3 regions of the Streptomyces sp. RLB3-17 genome follow, and region 1 is predicted to be linked to each of the others. Evidence: predicted binding sites of a transcription regulator. Region 1 holds the regulator's gene; each other region holds the start of a gene.
What was found. The regulator HrcA, encoded in region 1, represses chaperone genes, less so after heat shock. The targets are predictions, from matches to a motif close to TTNGCACTCNGNNNNNCNGAGTGCNAA.
Positions count from the first base shown of each region.

Region 2: groL (chaperonin GroEL) is a predicted target of HrcA. The motif match lies at 1,766-1,792, and genes of this name have one in related genera.
Region 3: groES (co-chaperone GroES) is a predicted target of HrcA. The motif match lies at 1,417-1,443, and genes of this name have one in related genera.

Region 1 is NZ_CP041610.2:4,155,629-4,158,903, reverse strand. It holds gene FNV62_RS19190 (DUF3097 domain-containing protein) at 1-643, opposite strand, end outside; gene FNV62_RS19185 (MBL fold metallo-hydrolase) at 675-1,460, opposite strand; gene hrcA (heat-inducible transcriptional repressor HrcA) at 1,687-2,709, shown strand; gene dnaJ (molecular chaperone DnaJ) at 2,710-3,275, shown strand, end outside.
Region 2 is NZ_CP041610.2:5,368,111-5,371,385, reverse strand. It holds gene thrC (threonine synthase) at 1-508, shown strand, start outside; gene FNV62_RS24340 (MoaD/ThiS family protein) at 632-907, shown strand; gene FNV62_RS24335 (cold-shock protein) at 1,368-1,574, shown strand; gene groL (chaperonin GroEL) at 1,919-3,275, shown strand, end outside.
Region 3 is NZ_CP041610.2:6,753,200-6,756,474, forward strand. It holds gene FNV62_RS30730 (polysaccharide deacetylase family protein) at 1-538, shown strand, start outside; gene FNV62_RS30735 (polysaccharide deacetylase family protein) at 535-1,314, shown strand; gene groES (co-chaperone GroES) at 1,588-1,896, shown strand; gene groL (chaperonin GroEL) at 2,026-3,275, shown strand, end outside.

The DNA of each region.
Region 1 (3,275 bases):
GGCCGTGGGGGACCCGGGGCCAGGACGGGATGCCTACGGAGGACGGCTTCACGGCTTCCCAGATGTCGATGTAGGGGTGGCCGAGGACCAGGGCGTGATCGCTCGTGACCGACGCCGCGATACGGGACTCCTTGCTGCCGGGCACCAGGTGGTCGACGAGGACCCCGAGGCGGGCGTCCGGGCCGGGTGAGAAGTCCGCCACGATCGCGGGCAGGTCGTCGACGCCCTCCAGGTACTCGACCACGACGCCCTCGATGCGCAGATCGTCGCCCCAGACCCGTTCGACCAGCTCGGCGTCGTGGCGGCCCTCCACGTAGATCCGGCCGGCGCGGGCGACCCGGGCCCGCGCGCCGGGGACGGCCACCGAACCGGAGGCCGTGCGGGTGGGACGGGTGGTGGTGGAGGAGGGGCGGGTGAGGGTGACCACCTGGCCCTCCAGGAGGAAGCCGCGCGGTTCCAGGGGGAACACGCGGTGCTTGCCGAAGCGGTCCTCCAGCGTCACCGTGCCCGCCTCGCAGCGGATCACCGCACCGCAGAAACCGGTACCCGGCTCCTCGACCACCAGGCCCGGCTCCGCCGGAACCTCCGGCACGGGCTTGGGCTTCTTCCACGGCGGAGTCAGGTCCGGAGAGTACTGGCGCATTCGGATGACGATAGGAGAAGCCCGGCGGGGCTCAACGCGACACGCCGAAATCCGACGCGTCGAAACCCGGCGTGGCGAGACCCGGCTCGCCGAAACCCGACACGCCGAAACGCGCGGCCAGCGCGTCCCGCTGGGACCGTACGAACCCGGCGTCCACGACCGCCCCGTGACCGGGCACGTACAGCGCGTCCTCGCCCCCGAGTTCGAGCAACCTGTCGAGGGCCCCGGGCCAGCGTGACGGTACGGCATCGGGGCCCGCCTGGGGTTCGCCGGACTCCTCGACCAGGTCGCCGCAGAACACCACCGTCGGGTCGCCCGGCACCACGACCACGAGGTCGTGGGCGGTGTGGCCCTCGCCCGTCCGCACCAGCAGGACCTCGACGCCGCCGGTCAGCTCGAGTCGCCGGGTGCCCCACACGTAGTGCCGGGGTCGCACCAGGGTGTCCGCCGCGTCCTCCGCCGCCCGCGCGTCCAGCCCGCCCCGTACCGCGTCCGTGTACAGCTCCTCGCGCCCGTGCTCGTACACCTCGGCCGAGCCGCCCGCGACGAGGACCTCCGCGCCCGCGAACGCCGCCGCGCCGAGGACATGGTCGAAGTGGGGGTGGGTCAGCGCGAGGAAGGTCACACGGCGGCCGGCGAGCGCCTGCGCCTCCTCGCGCAACCGTGCGCCCTCCGCGAGGCTCGACCCCGCGTCGACGATCAGCGCCCCACCCTCGCCCACGACCAGTCCGACCGTGCAGTCCCAGACCGGAAGCCGCCGCCGTCCCACCCGCGGGGTCAGCTGTTCCCACCCCGCCTCTTCCCAAGTCACCTTCATACGCCGACGCTAGCGGGAGGGCGTGGACGCCACGACATTCGGGGGCAGGGACGGTGTGACATCGCGCGACACGTCGGTGTACGTCCGTGCACCTTGCACAAGATCGCGGGGCCGCCCTTGCCGGGGCCGTACCCACCGGCCGTAGACTGGGCCGGGGAATGCTGGCACTCGCACACGCTGAGTGCCAAGCGAGGCGCCGAGGGGTCGACAGCTGGAGGTGTGCGCGATGCTCAGTGAACGCAGGCTCGAAGTGCTGCGCGCCATCGTCCAGGACTATGTCGGCACCGACGAGCCGGTCGCGGTCGGGTCCAAGGCGCTGACCGAGCGGCACCGGCTGGGGGTCTCCCCGGCCACCGTCCGCAACGACATGGCGGCCCTGGAGGACGAGGGGTACATCGCCCAGCCGCACACCAGCGCCGGGCGGATCCCCACCGACAAGGGCTACCGGCTCTTCGTCGACAAGCTGGCCGGCGTCAAGCCGATGACCGCGCCCGAGCGGCGGGCCATTCAGAACTTCCTGGATGGTGCCGTTGATCTCGACGATGTCGTCGGGCGGACCGTGCGGCTGCTCGCGCAGCTGACCCGGCAGGTCGCCGTCGTGCAGTATCCGTCGCTGACGAGATCGACCGTGCGGCACGTGGAGCTGCTGTCGCTCGCGCCTGCCCGTGTGATGCTCGTGCTGATCACGGACACCGGGCGGGTCGAGCAGCGCATGATCGACTGCCCGGTCCCGTTCGGAGAAACGTCACTCGCGGATCTGCGGGCCCGGCTCAACAGCAGGGTCGCGGGCCGTCGCTTCGCGGACGTCCCGCAGCTCGTGCAGGACCTCCCGGACGCGTTCGAGGCGGAGGACCGGGGTACGGTCGCGACGGTGCTCTCCACTCTTCTGGAGACGCTCGTCGAGGAGACCGAGGAGCGGCTGATGATCGGCGGAACCGCCAATCTGACGCGCTTCGGACATGACTTCCCTCTCACCATCCGGCCGGTGCTCGAAGCGCTGGAGGAGCAGGTCGTGCTTCTCAAGTTGCTTGGTGAGGCCGGGGATTCGAGCATGACCGTGCGAATCGGTCACGAGAACGCGTATGAGGGACTCAACTCCACGTCCGTGGTCTCGGTCGGCTACGGTTCGGGCGACGAGGCAGTAGCGAAACTCGGCGTGGTCGGACCGACCCGCATGGATTACCCCGGCACGATGGGAGCGGTACGAGCGGTGGCACGGTACGTCGGACAGATCCTGGCGGAGTCTTAAGTGGCCACGGACTACTACGCCGTACTCGGCGTGCGCCGCGACGCGTCCCAGGACGAGATCAAGAAGGCCTTCCGGCGGCTCGCACGCGAGCTGCACCCGGACGTCAATCCCGATCCGAAGACGCAGGAGCGGTTCAAGGAGATCAACGCCGCGTACGAGGTGTTGTCGGACCCGCAGAAGAAGCAGGTCTACGACCTCGGCGGCGACCCGCTGTCCCAGTCGGGCGGCGGCGGTGCGGGCGGCTTCGGCGCCGGCGGGTTCGGGAACTTCTCGGACATCATGGACGCCTTCTTCGGTACGGCGTCGCAGCGCGGTCCGCGGTCGCGTACGCGGCGTGGCCAGGACGCCATGATCCGGCTCGAGATCGAGCTGGACGAGGCGGCCTTCGGCACGACGAAGGACATCCAGGTCGACACGGCCGTCGTCTGCGCCACCTGCAACGGTGAGGGCGCGGCGCCGGGTACCTCGGCCCAGACCTGTGACATGTGTCGCGGGCGGGGTGAGGTGTCCCAGGTCACGCGGTCCTTCCTCGGGCAGGTCATGACCTCCCGGCCGTGTCCGCAGTG
Region 2 (3,275 bases), 1.2 Mb from region 1:
CTCCCAGCTCACGAAGATCGACAAGGGTCTTCAGGAGCTGATCAAGCTCGGACTGGTCGAGGACAAGCCGTACAAGATCTTCGGTGCCCAGGCCGAGGGCTGCTCGCCGGTGTCCGTCGCCTACAAGGCGGGCCACGACGTCGTACGGCCCCAGAAGCCGAACACCATCGCCAAGTCGCTCGCCATCGGCAACCCGGCCGACGGGCCGTACGTGCTGGACATCGCGCGGCGCACGGGTGGGGCCGTGGAGGACGTGAACGACGAGCAGGTCGTCGACGCGATCAAGTTGCTCGCCCGTACTGAGGGGATCTTCGCGGAGACCGCCGGTGGTGTGACGGTGGGCGTGACGAAGAAGCTGATCGAGAACGGGCTGCTGGACCCGACGCTGACCACCGTCGTCCTGAACACCGGCGATGGTCTGAAGACGCTGGATGCGGTGGCCGGTACGGGGTTGACGGCGACCATTCGTCCCAACCTGGACTCTTTCCGAGAGGCCGGGCTCGCTTAGGGCCTGGCTCGGAGGGTTGTTTCTCCGCTGCGGGCCGGTGCGGGCCGGTCGCGCAGTTCCCCGCGCCCCTACGGGGCGCTCCCCAGCCGTAGGCCAAGAATCCGACCGGGAGGTCTCACCGATATGAGCGTCAACGTCCGCATCCCCACCATCCTGCGCACCTACACCGGTGGTCGGGCCGAGGTGACGGCCGAGGGTGGGACCCTCGGTGAGGTCATCGCGGATCTGGAGAAGAACCACACGGGTATCGCCGCGCGCGTCCTGGACGACCAGGGCAAGCTGCGCCGGTTCGTCAACGTCTACGTGAACGACGACGACGTCCGTTTCGAGCAGGGTCTGGAGACGGCGACGCCGGACGGCGCGGGCGTCTCGATCATCCCCGCCGTCGCCGGCGGCTGACCGCCTCGCGAGCCGTTACCCAGGGTGAGATAGTTACCCTTGGTAATGCCAATTACCGAGAGTTCATCGAATTGCCCCCTCCGTGAGAGAAGCGGAGGGGGCAATTCTGCATGGTTGAGCGCGGTACAGTTGGGGAACCCGCTCCACTTTGCATGCCGGGCGCATATGAGTTCGCGCCCGAAGTCCGGCAAGAAGTAGCCAAAGTGTCCCGTGCTTTTGAGCCTTATATGGCTTTTATGGGGCCCGACTTGCCCTGAATCTTCGCAAATTCTCCCTATATTTCCGATCAGTCGTGCCCGGAATTCTCGTCCGATTGACCTGTTGCAGACGGCAGTTGGACAGATACATTCAGCCGCGGTCGACGCGTTCCGGCGCACACCCCCAACCGTTGGGGGGTGAGGTCTGACCCGGGTCCGCGAAGTGCGGTCCTGTGCAAGGGCCAGTAATAGGGGAGTTAGGCATGGCTCAGGGCACCGTCAAGTGGTTCAACGCGGAGAAGGGGTACGGCTTCATCGCGGTCGACGGTGGTGCGGATGTTTTCGTCCACTACAGCGCGATTCAGATGGACGGCTACCGCACCCTGGAAGAGGGTCAGCGGGTCGATTTCGAGATCTCGCAGGGCCAGAAAGGGCCGCAGGCGGACATGGTCCGACTCGCGACCAGCTGAAGCACGCGCCGACTGACTGTTCGACGTGACGAGGGGCTCGTATCCCATGGGGTACGAGCCCCTCGGTCTGTCCGCGCACAGTCGTGGGCCCGCTCGCGCACCGGCGCGACGCGCGGGTTGCGCGCCCCTTCTCACCTGCGGATCAAGGGAAGGCGCTTGCACTCGGCAGGGGCGAGTGCTAATCATTGGCGTTAGCACTCTGAAGGTGAGAGTGATAACGAAGGACCGGGTCGGTGAGGCCCGCAGGCCAGGTGGTGCAAGGAACCACGGGGCAGGCAGGCCGTCCGTCGCGGGCGCCAGCGCGGTCCGGAGCAATCCACCCCAGTCCGGGAGGACCACTTCACATGGCCAAGATCATCGCGTTCGACGAGGAGGCACGGCGCGGTCTCGAGCGCGGGATGAACCAGCTCGCCGACGCCGTCAAGGTCACCCTTGGCCCCAAGGGCCGCAACGTCGTCCTCGAGAAGAAGTGGGGCGCCCCCACGATCACCAACGATGGTGTTTCCATCGCCAAGGAGATCGAGCTCGAGGACCCGTACGAGAAGATCGGCGCCGAGCTGGTCAAGGAAGTCGCCAAGAAGACGGACGACGTCGCCGGTGACGGTACGACCACGGCGACCGTTCTCGCCCAGGCGCTCGTCCGCGAGGGCCTGCGCAACGTAGCCGCCGGCGCCAACCCGATGGCTCTCAAGCGTGGTATCGAGAAGGCCGTCGAGGCCGTCTCCGGTGCCCTCCTTGAGCAGGCCAAGGATGTCGAGACCAAGGAGCAGATCGCTTCCACGGCCTCCATCTCCGCCGCCGACACCCAGATCGGCGAGCTCATCGCCGAGGCGATGGACAAGGTCGGCAAGGAAGGCGTCATCACCGTCGAGGAGTCCCAGACCTTCGGTCTGGAGCTTGAGCTCACCGAGGGTATGCGCTTCGACAAGGGCTACATCTCGGCGTACTTCGCCACCGACATGGAGCGTATGGAGGCCGTCCTCGACGACCCGTACATCCTGATCGCCAACTCGAAGATCAGCAACGTCAAGGACCTGCTGCCGCTCCTCGAGAAGGTCATGCAGTCCGGCAAGCCGCTGCTGATCATCGCCGAGGACGTCGAGGGCGAGGCCCTGTCGACCCTGGTCGTCAACAAGATCCGTGGCACCTTCAAGTCCGTCGCCGTCAAGGCTCCGGGCTTCGGTGACCGCCGCAAGGCCATGCTCGGCGACATCGCCATCCTCACGGGCGGCGAGGTCATCTCCGAGGAGGTCGGCCTCAAGCTGGAGAACGCGGGTCTGGACCTGCTGGGCCGTGCCCGCAAGGTCGTCATCACCAAGGACGAGACCACGATCGTGGACGGCTCCGGCTCCGCCGACCAGGTCCAGGGCCGGGTCAACCAGATCCGTGCCGAGATCGAGAACTCCGACTCGGACTACGACCGCGAGAAGCTCCAGGAGCGCCTGGCGAAGCTGGCCGGCGGCGTGGCCGTCATCAAGGCCGGTGCCGCCACCGAGGTCGAGCTCAAGGAGCGCAAGCACCGCATCGAGGACGCCGTTCGCAACGCGAAGGCGGCCGTCGAGGAGGGCATCGTCGCCGGTGGTGGCGTGGCCCTCATCCAGGCCTCCTCGGTCTTCGAGAAGCTCGAGCTCTCGGGTGACGAGGCGACCGGCGCCAACGCCGTGCGGCTCGCCCTGGAGGCCCCGCTCAAGCAGATCGCCG
Region 3 (3,275 bases), 2.6 Mb from region 1:
CACCATCGACGACGGCTCCGAGAAGGACCCGGCGTTCCTCAGGATGATGAGCGACCTGAAGATCCCGTACACCGCATTCCTGAGCAACTACCTGGTCAAGGACGACTACGGGTACTTCCGGAAGATGCGCGACCGGGGCGTCACCCTCAACAACCACACCCTCACCCACCCCTACCTGCCGGGGCTGTCGTACGAGGAGCAGCGGGACGAGATCTGCGGCATGCAGGACATCATGGAGAAGCAGTTCGGCAAGCGTCCGAAGGTCTTCAGACCGCCCTACGGCAACTACAACCAGGACACCCTGCGTGCCGCCAAGTCCTGCGGCATCAAGTACGCGCCGATCTGGGACGAGGAGGTCTTCGTCGACCACTGGGAGTACCGCGACTGGGACCGCGACCTGCACCCCGGCGACATCGTCCTCACCCACTTCCGCGGCAGGGAGGACTGGGACGGCACCATGCCCGACATGATCCGCCGCTTCCTGAAGCTGGTCACCGACAAGGGGTACGCGGTGGCACGGCTGGAGGACTACCTGTGAGAACGCGGGCGCTGGTCGCGGGGGCGCTCACCGCGGCGCTCCTGACCAACTGCACCGGCTGTGCCCAGTCCGTCGACCCGATCGAACGGCTGGGCAAGAAGGCCGCGCAGGAGGTGCGCAGGTCCAGGCCGAACGGCCCGACCCCGGCGACGTACCGGCACTGGGGGCTGCCCACCCCGCTCGCCGCCGCGCCGCGGCAACCCGCCCGGCCCGCCCTCCGCGGCGCGGCGCCGGGGCTGGCCCCCGTCGTGGACCGCGTACACACCCGCGACAAGGTGGTCTTCCTGACGTACGACGACGGTGCCGAGCGCGACCCGCGGTTCGTCGACATGGTCCGTGAACTGCGGCTGCCGGTCAGCATGTTCCTCACGGACAGTGTCGTCGGGCCGGGGTACGGGCACTTCGCCCAGCTGCGGACGGTAGGCGCGAGCGTGCAGAACCACACCCTGCACCACGCCTCGCTGCGGGGACTGCCCTACGCGGGCCAGCGGGCCGAGATCTGTGGCCAGCAGGAGAAGCTCAAGGCCCGCTTCGGCGTCCGCCCCCGGCTCTTCCGTCCCCCCTACGGCACCTACGACACCACCACGCTGCACGCCGCCGCCGACTGCGGGGTCGCGGCCGTCGTCCTCGGCCGGGAGCCCGACGCCCGCCGTCTGCGACCGGGTGACATCCTCTCCGGCTTCGAGGAACCCAACCTCACGGAGGCGACGATCAGACTCCTGCGGCGCATCCAGGCGGAGGGCTTCACACCGGCGCGCCTGGAGAACTACCTCTAGACCTTCGAGAGGGCAAGGGCTTGAGGGTGGCTCGCGCCGTGCGCCCCGGGCGCGCCGACACGCGCGCTGGGTGCCCAAAAACCCCACGCCACGCCGGACGCTTTGGCACTCCGCTTGACCGAGTGCTAACCGCGGTCATAGTCTCGGCCCTGGCACTCCCCCCTGGAGAGTGCCAATAGCGACGGGCAGGTCCGGCACCCGCGACGACGGATCCACCTGGTCGCCACCTCAGACAGTTAACCCCGTGAGATCTCCGAAGGGGGAGGTCGGATCGTGACGACCACCAGCTCCAAGGTTGCCATCAAGCCGCTCGAGGACCGTGTTGTGGTCCAGCCGCTGGACGCCGAGCAGACCACGGCTTCTGGCCTGGTCATCCCGGACACCGCGAAGGAGAAGCCCCAGGAGGGCGTCGTCCTCGCCGTGGGCCCGGGCCGCTTCGAGAACGGCGAGCGCCTGCCGCTCGACGTCAGCACCGGCGACATCGTGCTGTACAGCAAGTACGGCGGCACCGAGGTGAAGTACAACGGCGAGGAGTACCTCGTTCTCTCGGCTCGCGACGTGCTCGCGATCATCGAGAAGTAGTTCGCCGAGCTTCACCGTTCCACCCAGTTTTGCAGTGAACTGCGCCCCTGGCCCCCGCGACCATAACCAGCCGGGCGTCGGGGGCGCGGTTCGTTCACCCCAGTTTTCCGAGAGGGCTGAATCGCTCCCATGGCGAAGATCCTGAAGTTCGACGAGGACGCCCGTCGCGCCCTCGAGCGCGGCGTCAACAAGCTTGCCGACACGGTGAAGGTGACGATCGGCCCCAAGGGCCGCAACGTCGTCATCGACAAGAAGTTCGGCGCACCCACCATCACCAACGACGGTGTCACCATCGCCCGCGAGGTCGAGCTCGACGACCCGTACGAGAACCTCGGCGCCCAGCTGGTGAAGGAGGTGGCGACCAAGACCAACGACATCGCGGGTGACGGTACGACCACCGCCACCGTGCTGGCCCAGGCGCTCGTCCGCGAGGGCCTGAAGAACGTCGCCGCGGGTGCCTCCCCGGCGCTGCTGAAGAAGGGCATCGACGCGGCCGTCAAGGCGGTCTCGGACGAGCTCCTCGCCACCGCGCGCCCGATCGAGGAGAAGTCGGACATCGCCGCCGTCGCCGCGCTGTCCGCCCAGGACCCGCAGGTCGGCGAGCTCATCGCCGAGGCGATGGACAAGGTCGGCAAGGACGGTGTCATCACCGTCGAGGAGTCCAACACCTTCGGCCTGGAGCTGGACTTCACCGAGGGCATGGCCTTCGACAAGGGCTACCTGTCCCCGTACATGGTGTCCGACCAGGAGCGTATGGAGGCCGTCCTCGACGACCCGTACATCCTCATCCACCAGGGCAAGATCAGCTCCATCCAGGACCTGCTGCCGCTGCTGGAGAGGGTCATCCAGTCCAACGCCTCCCGGCCGCTGCTGATCATCGCCGAGGACGTCGAGGGCGAGGCCCTGTCGACCCTGGTCGTGAACAAGATCCGCGGCACGTTCAACGCCGTCGCCGTGAAGGCCCCCGGCTTCGGTGACCGCCGCAAGGCCATGCTCGGCGACATCGCCACCCTCACCGGTGGTCAGGTCATCGCCGAGGAGGTCGGCCTCAAGCTCGACCAGGTCGGTCTGGACGTGCTCGGCAGCGCCCGCCGTGTGACCGTCACCAAGGACGACACCACCATCGTCGACGGTGGCGGCAACTCCGAGGAGGTCCTCGGCCGGGTCAACCAGATCAAGGCCGAGATCGAGAACACCGACTCCGACTGGGACCGCGAGAAGCTCCAGGAGCGCCTCGCGAAGCTGGCCGGCGGCGTGTGCGTGATCAAGGTCGGCGCCGCCACCGAGGTCGAGCTCAAGGAGAAGAAGCACCGTCTGGAGGACGCCATCTCCGCGACCCGCGCCGCGGTCGAGGAGGGCATCGTCTCCGGTGGTGGCTC